2 regions of the Salinibacillus aidingensis genome follow, and region 1 is predicted to be linked to the other one. Evidence: riboswitches for the same ligand, from Rfam matches in the RefSeq annotation. Region 1 holds a riboswitch; the other holds the start of a gene.
What was found. A riboswitch is a leader RNA that binds a small molecule or an ion and turns the genes downstream of it on or off. The one in region 1 is predicted to bind FMN.

Region 1 (7,064 bases):
CAATTTATCCAGAGAAGGCTGGATGAACTTCTCAAAGATCAGAAATTGACGATGGAAGACGACATCATGATGAAGGAAATTCAGCAGATTCAGGAGCAGATATTGGAGTTGGATAAGAAATTTAAGAAGCAGACAGAAACCTTTCAGCGGATGACAACCGAGCGGGCCCGGGAGCGGGAAAAGAGTTTGCAGGAGGTTGTTGTTCAGGAAAGGAACAGATTGGCAAGGGAGCTTCATGATTCCGTGAGTCAGCAGCTATTTGCTGCTTCCATGATGATGTCTGCAATGAAGGACAGCCATCCTCAACAGGACCCTGGTTTACGAAAGCAAATATCCTTAACTGAAAATATGATTCATCAGTCACAATTGGAGATGCGTGCATTATTGCTCCACTTAAGACCAGTAGCTCTGAAGGGAAAGTCTCTTCAGGAAGGGATTGAGGAGCTATTGGCGGAGCTGACGCAAAAAGTCCCAATGGAGATTGACTGGCATTTGGAGGACATGGAACTGGATAAAGGAATAGAGGATCAGTTATTCCGGATTTTACAGGAATCTGTCTCCAATACCCTCAGACATTCGAAAGCGGGTAAGCTGGAAGTGTTATTAATAGAAAGAGACGAAAACGTCATTATGCGAGTTTTGGATGATGGCATTGGCTTTAATGTAGAAGAAGCTAAAACCAGCTCCTACGGGTTACAGAATATGCAGGAAAGAGCCCTTGAAGTAGGAGGGAATTTAAAAATCGTGAGTATCGTGGGGGAGGGCACCAGGTTAGAGGTGAAGGTACCCCATTTATAAAACTTTAATATAGAATGACGAAGAGGTATTTTCTGCTGCGGAAGAAAGGTGGTGGCTCATATGATAAGTGTCCTTTTTGCAGATGATCATGAAATGGTTCGTATTGGAGTGTCCTCCTATCTGGCTTCGCAAAAGGATATTGATGTAATAGCAGAAGCCGGTGATGGTGAGGAAGCCGTCAAACTGGCTCTTGAATACAAACCAGATATTATTCTTATGGATCTGGTGATGGATAAAATGGACGGTATTGAAGCAACGAAACAAATTAAGGAAGCATGGCCACAGGCGAAAATTATTATAGTGACAAGCTTTTTGGATGATGATAAGGTTTATCCCGCCCTGGAAGCAGGGGCAACCAGCTACATGCTGAAAACATCCAAGGCGGGTGAAATAGCAGATGCCATCCGGGCGACCTATGAGGGGCAATCCATTCTGGAACCGGAAGTAACTGGAAAAATCATGTCCAAAATGCAGAATACAACTGGGGAACCGCATCTTCAATTAACAGGGCGTGAAAAAGAAGTCCTCTCCCTTATGGCGGAAGGGAAAACAAATCAGGAGATTGCAGATGAGCTGTTTATTGCCATGAAGACGGTGAAGGTTCATGTGAGTAATATTTTAGGTAAACTGGAAGTGCAGGATCGAACGCAGGCGGTAATTTATGCGTTCAAAAATAACCTTGTTTAGCTTTGAGCGGACGAAATATGTAGATATGAGCCGGACTCTGTTTAGCAAAAGCTGACGTTGCAAAACAGAGTCTGTTGTTTTATGATGAATATGCGATTTGAGAACGGTTATACGATTATTCGTACGCATGACATCAAGTGAGGAGTATACCTATGAATTATCAACAATGGCAGGAAGTCATGAAGAGGGATTTTTTTATCACTGATGAAGATCAGGAAGCTGTGATTTATTCCAGACCTTTGTCGGAACTATTGATAAAAGAAAATATGCAGGAACTGATTGATTTATATTCCCCCAACTTTAAAGCCTTACATCCCGCAGCTACAGCGGCAGCGCTGGCAAGGTGGTTTGCAAGCCTCCCGCTGGCTGTTCAGTACACATCATCGATCATGAATGAAACGGTAGATTTATCTCCTCAAAATGTTACCGTCCGCCTTTATTCCGTTCAAGGAACCTATCGTTTTTCTTTTAAGCTGGATCGATGGGCAACCTTTCCTTTCCATCATGATCAGCCAAGAGAGGAATGGCTGTATCAGCGACTTGCTGCTTTTTATAGGGAGACGATGCAGCCATTATTCGAAACCCTGGCCGAATCGGTGCAAATGAACGCCGGCCAATTATGGGGCCAGCTGCCGAGAAAGTTTGATATTTATTTAGATCAATGGAAGCACAGGGCAGGTGACGAATTACATGAGCAGATTGATCAGGATTACCGGTTCCTGGCTGAGAAGATTGAACCAGATGTTTTTGGCCGTAAACGAAATCCTTTTCGGGTAAAACAGCGATTCATTGATAGTTTAGATGATAAAAATAAACAGGTTCCAGTCGAGTGTACTTGTTGTTTGAATTATTTGCGTGAAGGTGAGAAGTTTTGCTTTACCTGTCCTCGTTTAACAGAAAAGGATCGGGAGGAAATGCGTAAAAACAGGGAAGAAGAAATCAGGGCAAATGGTTAAAAGACAAGAATCTCTCACTTCAACAAGTGTCAGATTCTTGTCTTTTTAATGCTCAACGTAAATTCGCTTTCCTGTGTGGCGATTATAGTAAACGTAGATCGTCTTTTTTGTTTTCGTGTCTATAAACGTTTCGGACGTTTTTTCAAATCCTTCAGGTACTTCGTTAGGCTGTAAAAACGCTTTGCGACTGTTTTTATCCGTTTGATGAGTAATGACTAAAATGACAATGAGCAGAAGGATTTGAAAAACAAAATATCCTATGACAAATTTCATCATTATTCCTTTTTCTCCAACCTTACCGCGGTACCATAGGCGACGATTTCACTCATGTTGTTGCTGATGCTGCCGGAATCAAATCGGAACATAATGATACCATCTGCACCCATTTGCTGTGCGTTTTCTGTCATCCGATCCAAGGCTTCTTTTCTTGCATCCTCAAGCATCTCCACATATTGGCGGACTTCACCGCCGAATAACCCTTTAATCGAAGCAGTGATGTCCTTTCCGACACCGCGGGCTCTTACCGTAAGTCCAAAGGTGGGGCCTAATACTTCGGTCACTTCATATCCAGGAACCTTTTCACCTGTCATAATAATCATGTTTGCAACACCTCGCATCATATTCTTCATTTTATTATTGAATAGTTGCTAATGCCCTATACGATAAACGTCCGGTATAGGTTTCATATCTTTTTATTTTAAGAATCTCTTTATACTGAATGGAGCAAGGTCAAAATCAACGTTTTCATTCATAGCCATTTTACTCAAAATTTCTCCAACCACACTGCTGAATTTATAGCCATGCCCGGAAAATCCACACGCAATTGTGACATTCGGATGCTGGGGCAGCTGATCAATAATAAAGTCCCCATCAGGAGTCATGGTATATACACAGGTTTTTCCGGTGTTTTGACTCTGAACATGCGGAAAATAGGCCTCTAATATATCTGAAACGTCCCCGATATCTTCTCTGTAATATCCATAAGGTTTTAGGGGACGACCCATTTGAAACTCCCGTCCACCGTCGTGTCTTCCAATTTTAACTCCGGACTCGTGAATGCTTGGAAATCCATAATAGGTACCCTGGCTAATAGCAAAGGTGAATGCTGGGAATTCTGCTGCATTATAAATTTGGTCATCGGCATCGAACCAGGAAAAGGTTTTACGTAAGGTGGTTAAAGGTAAAGATACATTCAGCTTTTCGCCTGTCTTTTTTGCCCATGCTCCAGTGGTCGCAATAAGATGGTCTGCTTCAAAGCTTTCGTTTTCTGTATACACGGTTGCTGAATCTTTATGTATGTCAATATCCACAACTTCGCTATTCACTTTTATCGTAGCCCCGAAGGATTCGGCCAGGGAACGATACGTTTGTATAATCCTTTCACTAAAAAGGACTCCTGAGGTGGTCTCTAAGCAGCCTATGTAATGATCGGGTAATGACAGCCCTTCCCACTTTTGGGAAATTTCTTTTGCAGACAGGGTTTGCAGTGGGAGGTGATAGGTTTCTGAACTTGATTGTACCTCACGAATAAAGGAAGAATCCTTTTCTCCTATATTTAAGACACCTGTTTGCAGAAATAAATCCTCCCCTGATTCCTTTTCCAATTCATACCAAAGCTCCTGGGCGCGGAGAGCTAATGGAACATAGTGTTCACCTTCCCCATAGGCATGACGTATGAGTCGGGTTTCCCCATGATGGGACCCGTCCTGATGCGGGGGATTATGAGAGTCGATAAGCAGAACCTTTTTCCCTTGTCTTGCCAAATAATATCCTGCAGCCATGCCCATGGATCCTGCCCCAACAATGATTGTATGAAAATGCATTTTTGACATCCTTTCAAATAGATCTGATTCTTATATTTTAAGTGGTGTAAACAAATTTTTGTACTTATAAATTTTTTAGTGTTACAATTATACAAAATTAAATAAAAAATTCCTTCGGGGTCGGGTGCAATTCCCTACCGACGGTGATGGAGCCGAAACTCCTCAGTCCGTGACCCGTGAGATGAAAATCGAGCGGTGGACCTGGTGAAAATCCGGGACCGACAGTGAAAGTCTGGATGGGAGAAGGAATGGAAGATCATACGGCAGTGATTCAGGTTATATGCATGGAAAATGGCTATTTTTCGGATTCCTCCTGATTCATTTGTTTTTTGCTATGCTGTCGTAAAATTTTTAATCATACACACCTTCTCCCTTCTGATTTTGAATCAGAAGGGTTTTTTAATGAGATGACCAAATCTTAAACATACGAAAGCAGGGACTGTTATGAATGATCAGTACTATATGAAATTCGCCTTATCCTTAGCCAGATCCGTATCGGGCCAGACCAGTCCCAATCCACCTGTTGGAGCGGTAGTGGTGAAGAATGGGCAGATCATCGGCTTTGGTGCCCATTTAAAAGCTGGTGAGCCCCATGCAGAGGTTCATGCGTTACAGATGGCTGGGGACAAAGCAAAGCATGCGACCATTTATGTAACGCTTGAGCCATGCAGTCATCACGGAAAGACCCCACCCTGTGCAGACTTAATCCTGCAAAAAGGTCTGTCACGTGTTGTTGTGGCAACGGTTGATCCAAATGAAAAGGTTGCAGGTCAGGGGATTAAACGACTGCGAGAATCGGGGGTTCAGGTTGATGTGGGGATATTAAAAGAGGAAGCTGACAGCATTAATAAAGCATTTTTTTATTATATTCAGCATCATAAGCCCTTTGTCACACTGAAGTCAGCTACAAGCCTGGATGGAAAGCTTGCCACTGTCTCCGGAGAAAGCCAATGGATCACAGGAGAGGAAGCCCGACAGGATGCCCATCTGTATCGGCATACCCATGATGCTATTCTGGTTGGTGTCAACACAGTATTAAAAGATAATCCAACTCTCACAGCCCGGCTGCCCCTTGGCGGTAAAAATCCGGTACGAGTGGTGCTGGATACCCATTTAAGAACGCCTCTTCAATCAAATATTATAACAAAGAAAGATGCCGAGACGTTGATCATAACGGGATCGGAAGCCCGACAGGATACCATTGCAGGCTATGAACAATTTGCCCATGTGGAAGTGATCCAGCTTGATCAGCCTGAAATCACTATTCCCAGAGTGCTGGAGGAATTAGGGAAGCGAAAAATTATGACCCTGTTTGTAGAGGGTGGAGCAGAAGTGAATGGCAGCTTTCTGAAGGAGAAGGCTGTTCAGCAGGTCATTACTTATATTGCCCCAACGATTATTGGTGGAAGGGGAGCGCCAACATCCATCGGAGGAGATGGCATCGAAAGTCTCTCAGACAGTCTGGACTTATCCATTACCTCCTTTGAAAGAATTGGCAAGGACCTCAAAATTGTGGCAGAAGCTAAAAATCATGATGAAGGGTGAAAATATGTTTACAGGAATTATTGAAGAGTTAGGCACCATAAAGGATATCCAGAAGGGTAAACAGGAAATTGAAATGACCATCGAAGCGAATGAAATTTTATCAGATATTAAGGTAGGAGACAGTATTTCGGTTAATGGTGTCTGTTTAACCGTGACAGGCTATTCAGATGACGATTTTCAGGTTGATATCATGCCGGAAACGGTGAAGGCGACCTCTTTACGAATGCTGGATAAAGGCTCACAGGTTAATTTAGAGCGTTCCATGCCAGCAAATGGCCGGTTTGGCGGACACTTTGTTTCAGGACATGTTGATGGTACAGGTACGATTATTGAGAAGAAACCGGTGGCGAATGCGATTTACTATCAGATTGAGCTTCCGGACGAATTGGAGAAGCTGATGATGCTAAAGGGTTCAGTTGCGGTTGATGGAACGAGTCTGACAGTCTTTGGAACAGAAAATAACGTTTTAACCATTTCCTTAATTCCTCATACAGCCGAAAATACAGTTTTAGGACAGAAGGATGAGGGAGATATCGTGAACATCGAGTGTGACATGTTGGCGAAGTACGTGGCTAATATGATTTCCGATAAGGACTGACCTTCCGGGCAGAAACATTTTAGATCAGCTTTTATAAAAGACGAAAAGGAAGTGACAGCATGTTTGATAAAGTAGAGGAAGCAATCGAGGATTTAAAGGCAGGTAAGGTCGTTATTGTAGCCGATGATGAAGATCGTGAGAATGAGGGAGATTTTGTTGCTCTTTCAGAAAAAGTAACCGCAGAAACCATCAATTTTATGATCACACATGGCCGTGGGCTTGTATGCACATCCATTACTGAAGATTTATCCAATCGTCTGGAACTGCATTCAATGGTTAATCAGAGTACAGATCCTTATGGCACAGCCTTTACAGTAAGTATTGACCATCGGGATACAACGACAGGGATTAGTGCTGCCGAACGGGCGCTGACCATCCAGCAATTATTGTATCCTGATTCGAAGCCTGCTGATTTTAAAAGACCTGGACACGTGTTTCCGATTGTAGCAAAAAACGGTGGCGTATTGAGACGAGCGGGGCATACGGAAGCTGCGGTTGATTTAGCTAAACTGAGCGGTGCCTTTCCATCAGGGGTGATTTGCGAAATCATTAAAGATGATGGAACCATGGCCAGAGTACCAGATTTACGCAAAATAGCTGATCAGTTTGGTCTTAAGTTTATTACGATTAAGGATCTGATTGAATATCGGAACCAGA
Region 2 (7,064 bases), 1.2 Mb from region 1:
CCATACAGACGGTCAGGTTCCAAACTTAATTCTGGAAGTACCGAAACTGGATGCTTATACATTCGGCTATCTTGTTTACTTCTTTGAAAAATCCTGTGCCATCAGCGGATACTTGATGGGCGTAAACCCATTCGACCAGCCAGGCGTAGAAGCCTACAAAAAGAACATGTTCGCCCTCCTCGGCAAACCAGGCTTTGAAGAGGAAAAAGAAAAACTCGAAAAACGATTTAAGTAAGAAGAAAAGCGGAGGCGACTGTTTAGGCCCGACAGCATAAGCATAACCCCCGGAGTGGCATGGTTTTGGCCACGTAGGGGGTTATGCTTATGACTGCTTGGGCCTAGGAGCCGCAGCTGGACAAAGAAAAGCGGAGACGACTGTTCAGGATCTAAAAAACCGCCATTTCATATTTATGGAATGGCGGTTTTTCATATTTCGGCTCTGATTGATAGTGGCCGGAATTTTTTATCCGTCAAATTACGAGTTCTATCGGTCGATTTCTCCTTGGTATCGACCGATTTACACTTTAATCGCGTCAACTAGTTGCATTTATCAGTCAAAGATCAATTTTAAAATAATCCATCAGTTGATTTTGAGCTGATATCAGTCACCTGTAGAAGGGTATCCACGAAATTAAGCCTTTATCCACCGATTTTCCAATGACATCAGTTGAAATGCAACATGAATCAGTATAATGGAATCCTATCGGTTATTAACCTCCATTAATCAATCAAAATCATGGATCAATCCGTCAGTTTTATGGATTAATCAATCAGTAATACGGATTTATCCGTCAGAGCACTCCAGAATCCAGCCCCCACCCCCAATAGCAGGTCCAGTCATAATATGGCAACTCATATATTCATGGGAACAAGAAGGAACGGTTATACTATGCCTAACATTCCTATAGAAAAGGTGAGTTGTTATGCTTCAATTAGATTCAGCTATTGAAAATCAGGTATTTTCGTTAAATGAATTGGAAAATAAATTAAAACCCCTTAACTTTACAATAGGCAGTAACTGGGAATACGATCATGGTTATTTTGATAATCAACTGCAAAGTGAGGGTACCTATTATTTTTTGCGTATTCCCTTTAATGCAGAAATTGGTCAATTGGATGAGCCGGGTGTCCAGGTAAGAGTAGGCAGACCCTTTTTGTTAGGACACCAGTATGCTTCGGGTACGGATGAGGATGCTGTGATTGGAAATATGACAGCCATTGTGAACCAGTTCCAATCCCCTGTTGATCCTGATACTGAAGTACCTGAGGATATTCAGAGCAAGGGTGATGAGCTTATAAAAACAGTGGAACAGGCATTACTCTCTTAAGGAAACGAGAACAATCAGCTTATCTCCTTTTTCCAAATCCATCTGGAAGGGCGGATTAATCAGTACATCCCCTTTCCGGATGATTCCCAATAATAATTCATCTTTTTTTACATAATCATTCGAGCATTCCAGAAATGTCCGTCCTATCTGCTCGTCTGGCAGTTCATGCTGATTATATTGCTGGCTGGCCAATTGCTCCAGCATAATGTCAAACGGTTTGACTGGCTGTTCACGGTAAACCTCATGGAAAAAAAGCGTACTCATAAAATCATTTGACCGAATAACCGTATCCGCACCTGCTCTCTCAGCATTAGGAATTTGGTTTTTCGTTAAAATTTCCGTACTAATCGGTACCTCGGGGTTTACTCCTCTGACGGCAACCGTTGACAATATGGCCAATTGATCGGCTTGTTTTTCAGGTCTTGATTGATCAGAAGTAATAATCACGTGTCTTGCTTCAGATATATTTGCTTTTTTTAACGTATCATCCAAAGAGGCGTCCCCGTGAATAAAATGGAAATGGTAATGATGTTTAGGGCTTTTGCTCAGGGAATTATCAACCAGCACAACCTCTTCCGTTGGTTTAAAATCATTAATCATATTTAATAGTTGCCTTGACCTTTCATTCCAGCCAATGAGAACGACATGATTTTTTCCTTTATAAGCGACATTGCCTTTTTCCATCTCTTTTTCACGTTCCACGGCCCCTGAAGCTACCGTCACCATGTAGTATGTAACAATTCCTCCTCCTGCAAGAATCATCAAAATACCAATAACCTTTCCCAGAATGCTATTGGGTACAAAATCTCCATATCCTACCGTTGAACCCGTAACAAAGGCCCACCAAAGCCCGTCAAAAAGGCTGGGAAAATTAACAGGTTCCACAAAATGCATGACACTGCCAAATAAAAACATGAAGAAAATGACCGTTAACAAAAGCCGTAAATATATAGGAATCTGAAAATACCAGCGAAACAACATTTGAAGCATTCTTCCCCGCACCTTTCAACGATCTGTTAAGTTTGATATACTTTTTTGGCCAGATGTGCTATTTTTTCTCATATGCACTAGTTTGACTAAAAGCATTTCAATACATACATGAAGGAGTGAAACCTATGCTTGAAAATCAATCTTTTTTAATGGATTTATTAAAAACCCCATCTCCATCCAGTATGGAAATGGAAATTCAGAAAAAATGGATGAACTACATCAGACCGTATGCAGATGAAATTAAAACTGACCATGCCGGAAATGTGATTGGTGTATTAAACCCGGACGCAAAGTTCAAAGTTTTGCTGGCCGGTCATTCTGATGAAATTGGGTTTGTAATTACAAGAATTGAGGATAATGGCTTTCTTCGTATAAGCAAGATGGGTGGTATAAGTCCTAAGATTGCAGTTGGGATGAAGGTACATATTCTCGGAGAAAACCAGACGTTAACAGGTGTGATTGGGGCTAATGCCGAGCATCATGGTGGCGTGAAAGAAAAGCTTGAATTTGAAGATTTGTACATTGATTGCGGTGCGAAATCCAAGGATGAAATCGCAAAATCTGTACAAATTGGTGATCTGGCCATTTATAAACGGGAACCAGAAGTACTGATGGATCGATATATTACAGGCAGAGGACTCGATAATCGGACAGGTGCCTTTATGGTTGCTGAAGTGCTACGAAAATTATCTGAAAAGGACATTCAGGTAGGGGTTTACGCGGCTAGCACTGTAAATGAAGAAACCAATATGGGAGGAGCTTATTTTGCTGCAGCTGGTATTAAGCCGACGATGGCCATTGCCTGTGACGTCACCTTTGCTACAGATTACCCAGGTGTAAATACGACAAAACATGGGGATATCCAATTGGACAAAGGACCTGTACTCGCGAAAGGGGCTCCTATTAATCGTAAAATAAACAAACTGCTGCAGCATTCAGCTCAAAATTTAAATATGGCTGTTCAATATGAGCTGACACCAAGAAACACAGGTACCGATGCAGATAAGATGCGTTATACAGGTGCAGGTGTCCCTATAAGCCTGGTTTCCCTGCCGCTTCGGTATATGCACTCACCTGTTGAAACTGCCAGCATGAAGGATATGGAGGAAGAGATTGATTTAATCGTTCATATGATTGAAGGATTAAAGGGGAATGAATCGTTGAATCCATTGGAGGACGAACATTAAAAACTTTAAGCAAAACACTATGCATATGAGGATAAGTACGCTATAATATAGATAAATAAAAAAATGAATAGCCATTCAATCTTCGGGGCAGGGTGAAATTCCCGACCGACGGTGATGAGCTTCACTGAAGTTCTAAGTCCGTGACCCGTGAGGTAATAACCGAGCGGCTGAGCCAGTGTGAATCTGGGACCGACAGTAAAGTCTGGATGGGAGAAGATGTGAAGCGATATAGGAAAAGCGGAGACGATAAGGCAGGATGTAAAAGCTTGCTTTGGTACTCATTGACGGCTTCTATATATGGTTCAGAACCTTTAATACAGGCCATTGCTGAATTGTCCAGTTTTGTGCAAATAACGGACAAACGATTATGTGGAAGTACGTTCATCATATGTCTCCGGACTTTATTACCCGCTGCTTGCAAACCCTAAAGCCCCTTATAGCTTTAGGGTTTATTATGTTTTGGCAGGTTTTGGGGGTCGCTTCCCTTCACTTTTGAGATTTGAATGGTAAAGTGAGGGAGGAGAAGGATCGATGCAACAATCATCAAATTTATTAAAGCTTATTATTTTAGCTATCTTATCAACTATTGCCATGGTATTAATGCTGCTCAATTTTCCCTTGCCGTTTTTACCAGGGTACCTGAAAATTGACTTTAGTGATGTGCCGGCAATTATAGCAGCCTTTATATTTTCACCTGTAGCCGGTGTAATTGTTGAAGCAATGAAAAATGTCATTTATTTTCTTTATTCAGGAGCAGGAGATCCGGTAGGCGTTGTTTCAAATTTTATTGCCGGTGCAATGTTCGTATTACCGGTTTCCATCTTGTATCACAAATATAAGTCAGTAAAAAGTGTTATTTCAGGTATCGTTACAAGTACAGTAATTATGGCTATTGGGATGTCGGTCTTAAATTATTTTCTCATTCTGCCTGCCTATTCATGGTTCATGGGCTGGGAAACGATGAGTGATACAGTGAAATTATCCACAGTATTAGTGGGGATTTTACCGTTTAATGCCATTAAGGGAGCAGTTGTTGCCTTGCTGCTGATTCCTTTATTTGTAAAAATCAAGCCATGGATAGAGGAAAAGCAAATGAATCTGGCCAGGTAAGAACTAATGTGGAAGCCTCCGTTTAAAATTTCTATACAACAAAAAAAGGAGTTGTCTCCCTTTCAGAGATAACTCCTTTTTTCATAAACTTGCCGCAACTGGACAAAGAAAAGAAGTGGAGCCGGAGCTGGATCAACGGCCGCTTCCGTCCTTTGTAGGCTCTAGTCACGTTTGGAGACAACACCAAGTGTACATCTGGATATGGAAATTAATTGGTTATTCTCATCCTCAACTTTAATTTCCCATACCATGGTCCGGCTTCCGATATGTATTGGCTCAGCCGTACCTGTCACCATTCCTGAACGCTTACTTCTTAGATGATTGGCATTGATTTCAATTCCAAATACGTTTTGCGTTTCGATGTCAATATTTAAAGCACCGCCAATGCTGGCAGCGGTTTCAGCCAACGCAACACTGGCACCGCCATGCAGATAACCAAAAGGCTGATGGGTTTTGGGACCTACAGGCATGGATAAAACCACTCGATTTGGATTCATTTCAACCATCTCGATATCTAAGGCTTCAAGCATTGTATTGGAAGTCTGCATCATATCCATATGGTTTCTTCCCTCCCGGAGCAATTTTTTATTACGCATTAACTGACCGTAAATTTAGTTTACCATGCGTGAATGGGAAGTGCTACTCTTTACAAAGAAACATCCGTAAAAATTTAACAGTCAACAATTGAAGCGTTCCACAATCCTGTTGTAAGGGGAACTGCTTGAGATACAGTGAAAAAGGGATTAAAATAAGATTGGATTTTAAGTTCCGTGTTAAAATAATAAAAGTGTGTGTAAGAAGTCCCTTTTGTTTTGGAGGTAGTGAAAATGATCGAAACCCGACAGCAACGGTTTACCGAGTCTATAAGTGAAGCACTTGATTATCAGGCTCACAAGGATACACCACAGCTGTTTAGCTATACAGAGAAAATAGCAGGTGTTGAGGAGATCAACCCGATTGCTGTTTTTCAATATACACAGTCTTTCAAAGGATCGAGATTTTTCTGGACAAGTCCTGAAGACGGAATGGTCCTTATCGGTTTAGGGTCGGCCTATCAGTTTAAAGAGAATAAAACTAACGGAGACCGTTTTGAACATGTCCACTCTGAGTGGAATGACTTGCTGAAATCCGTTTACATCGATAACCCATATAACCAGCCTGGCACAGGACCCGTCATCATGGGTGGTTTTTCCTTTGATCCTGAAGAATCCAGTGAGCTTTGGGAAAATTATCCGAGCAGTCAGATGACGTTACCTGAGTATATTATTACGATAGATGACAGTGACGCCTATCTAACCTGTCATATCCGGTTCGATGGACAAGTGGATATAGAAAATTGCAGGGCGTCATTTACTCAGATGATAGAGACAATGAAGCAGCATCCACAACAAGGTTCTAAGGATCCTGAATGTGTAAATCAGCAGGCGAAAAGTGCTGAGGAATGGAAAGAAACGGTGAGATCTGCAACAGAACGTATTGAAAATAAACAGATGAATAAGGTAGTCCTGGCTCGGGAATTGCGGGTATCCTTTACTCAGACGATCCCTGTTTCCAGGGTGCTGGAAAACCTGCTGGAGCAGCAAAAGCAAAGCTATATTTTTGCATTGGAAAGCGGAGAGGACTGTTTTATTGGAGCAACTCCCGAAAGATTGGTGAAGGTGGAAAATGGAGAACTCCTTTCCACCTGTCTCGCCGGTACCTCCCCGAGAGGTGAAACACCCCAAGAGGATGAGGTGTTAGGAAACGAACTGCTTTATGATGAGAAAAATCGGATGGAGCATGCTTTTGTGGTTGATATGATTAAGCAAGCTATAGAAGCCTGCAGTGACAATGTAGAAGTGCCGGAATCTCCTGTACTGTACAAACTTCGAAATCTGCAGCACTTATATACACCAGTAAAGGGGAAGTTACGGGAAGGACATTCTTTATTAGAGGTAGTCAGAAGTCTCCATCCTACACCGGCTATGGGAGGGGTACCCCGTGAAGAAGCCCTATCATTTATAAAAGAAGAGGAGAAGGCGGACAGAGGCTGGTATTCAGCTCCTATTGGATGGATGGATGCGATGGATAATGGTGAATTCGCTGTAGCCATCCGGTCTGGTTTAATCCAAAAAAATGAAGCTTCTTTATTTGCGGGCTGTGGTATTGTTAAGGATTCAGATCCGGAAAAAGAATTCCAGGAAACCCAGATAAAATTTTCACCTATGCTAATGGCGCTAGGAGGATTACAATGAGCCACCAGGAAAAACTAACCTATTATATTGCACAATTCGTAGATGAGCTTGCGAGAAGTGGGATTACAGACGTTGTCATTTCTCCGGGCTCACGTTCCACTCCTCTGGCGCTAACGTTCGCTGAGCATTCATCAATCAAACACTGGGTCAATCTTGATGAACGGTCGGCAGCGTTTTTTGCTTTAGGCATGGCAAAAGAACAAAATCGTCCGGTC

Region 2: another riboswitch for FMN. It lies ahead of ACZ5OK_RS13140 (ECF transporter S component); the one in region 1 lies ahead of ribD (bifunctional diaminohydroxyphosphoribosylaminopyrimidine deaminase/5-amino-6-(5-phosphoribosylamino)uracil reductase RibD).

Annotation. Positions count from the first base shown of each region.
Region 1 covers NZ_AP043759.1:152,697-159,760, forward strand. Annotated here, with positions in the region: gene ACZ5OK_RS00915 (sensor histidine kinase) at 1-798, shown strand, start outside; gene ACZ5OK_RS00920 (response regulator transcription factor) at 859-1,485, shown strand; gene ACZ5OK_RS00925 (hypothetical protein) at 1,638-2,441, shown strand; gene ACZ5OK_RS00930 (hypothetical protein) at 2,487-2,717, opposite strand; gene ACZ5OK_RS00935 (YbjQ family protein) at 2,717-3,040, opposite strand; gene solA (N-methyl-L-tryptophan oxidase) at 3,134-4,264, opposite strand; FMN riboswitch at 4,371-4,516, shown strand; gene ribD (bifunctional diaminohydroxyphosphoribosylaminopyrimidine deaminase/5-amino-6-(5-phosphoribosylamino)uracil reductase RibD) at 4,709-5,809, shown strand; gene ribE (riboflavin synthase) at 5,814-6,407, shown strand; gene ACZ5OK_RS00955 (bifunctional 3,4-dihydroxy-2-butanone-4-phosphate synthase/GTP cyclohydrolase II) at 6,467-7,064, shown strand, end outside.
Region 2 covers NZ_AP043759.1:2,461,636-2,468,699, reverse strand. Annotated here, with positions in the region: gene ACZ5OK_RS13160 (glucose-6-phosphate isomerase) at 1-235, shown strand, start outside; gene ACZ5OK_RS13155 (YugN-like family protein) at 924-1,328, shown strand; gene ACZ5OK_RS13150 (potassium channel family protein) at 1,317-2,318, opposite strand; gene ACZ5OK_RS13145 (M20/M25/M40 family metallo-hydrolase) at 2,444-3,505, shown strand; FMN riboswitch at 3,580-3,727, shown strand; gene ACZ5OK_RS13140 (ECF transporter S component) at 4,037-4,615, shown strand; gene ACZ5OK_RS13135 (hotdog fold thioesterase) at 4,777-5,163, opposite strand; gene ACZ5OK_RS13130 (isochorismate synthase) at 5,443-6,849, shown strand; gene menD (2-succinyl-5-enolpyruvyl-6-hydroxy-3-cyclohexene-1-carboxylic-acid synthase) at 6,846-7,064, shown strand, end outside.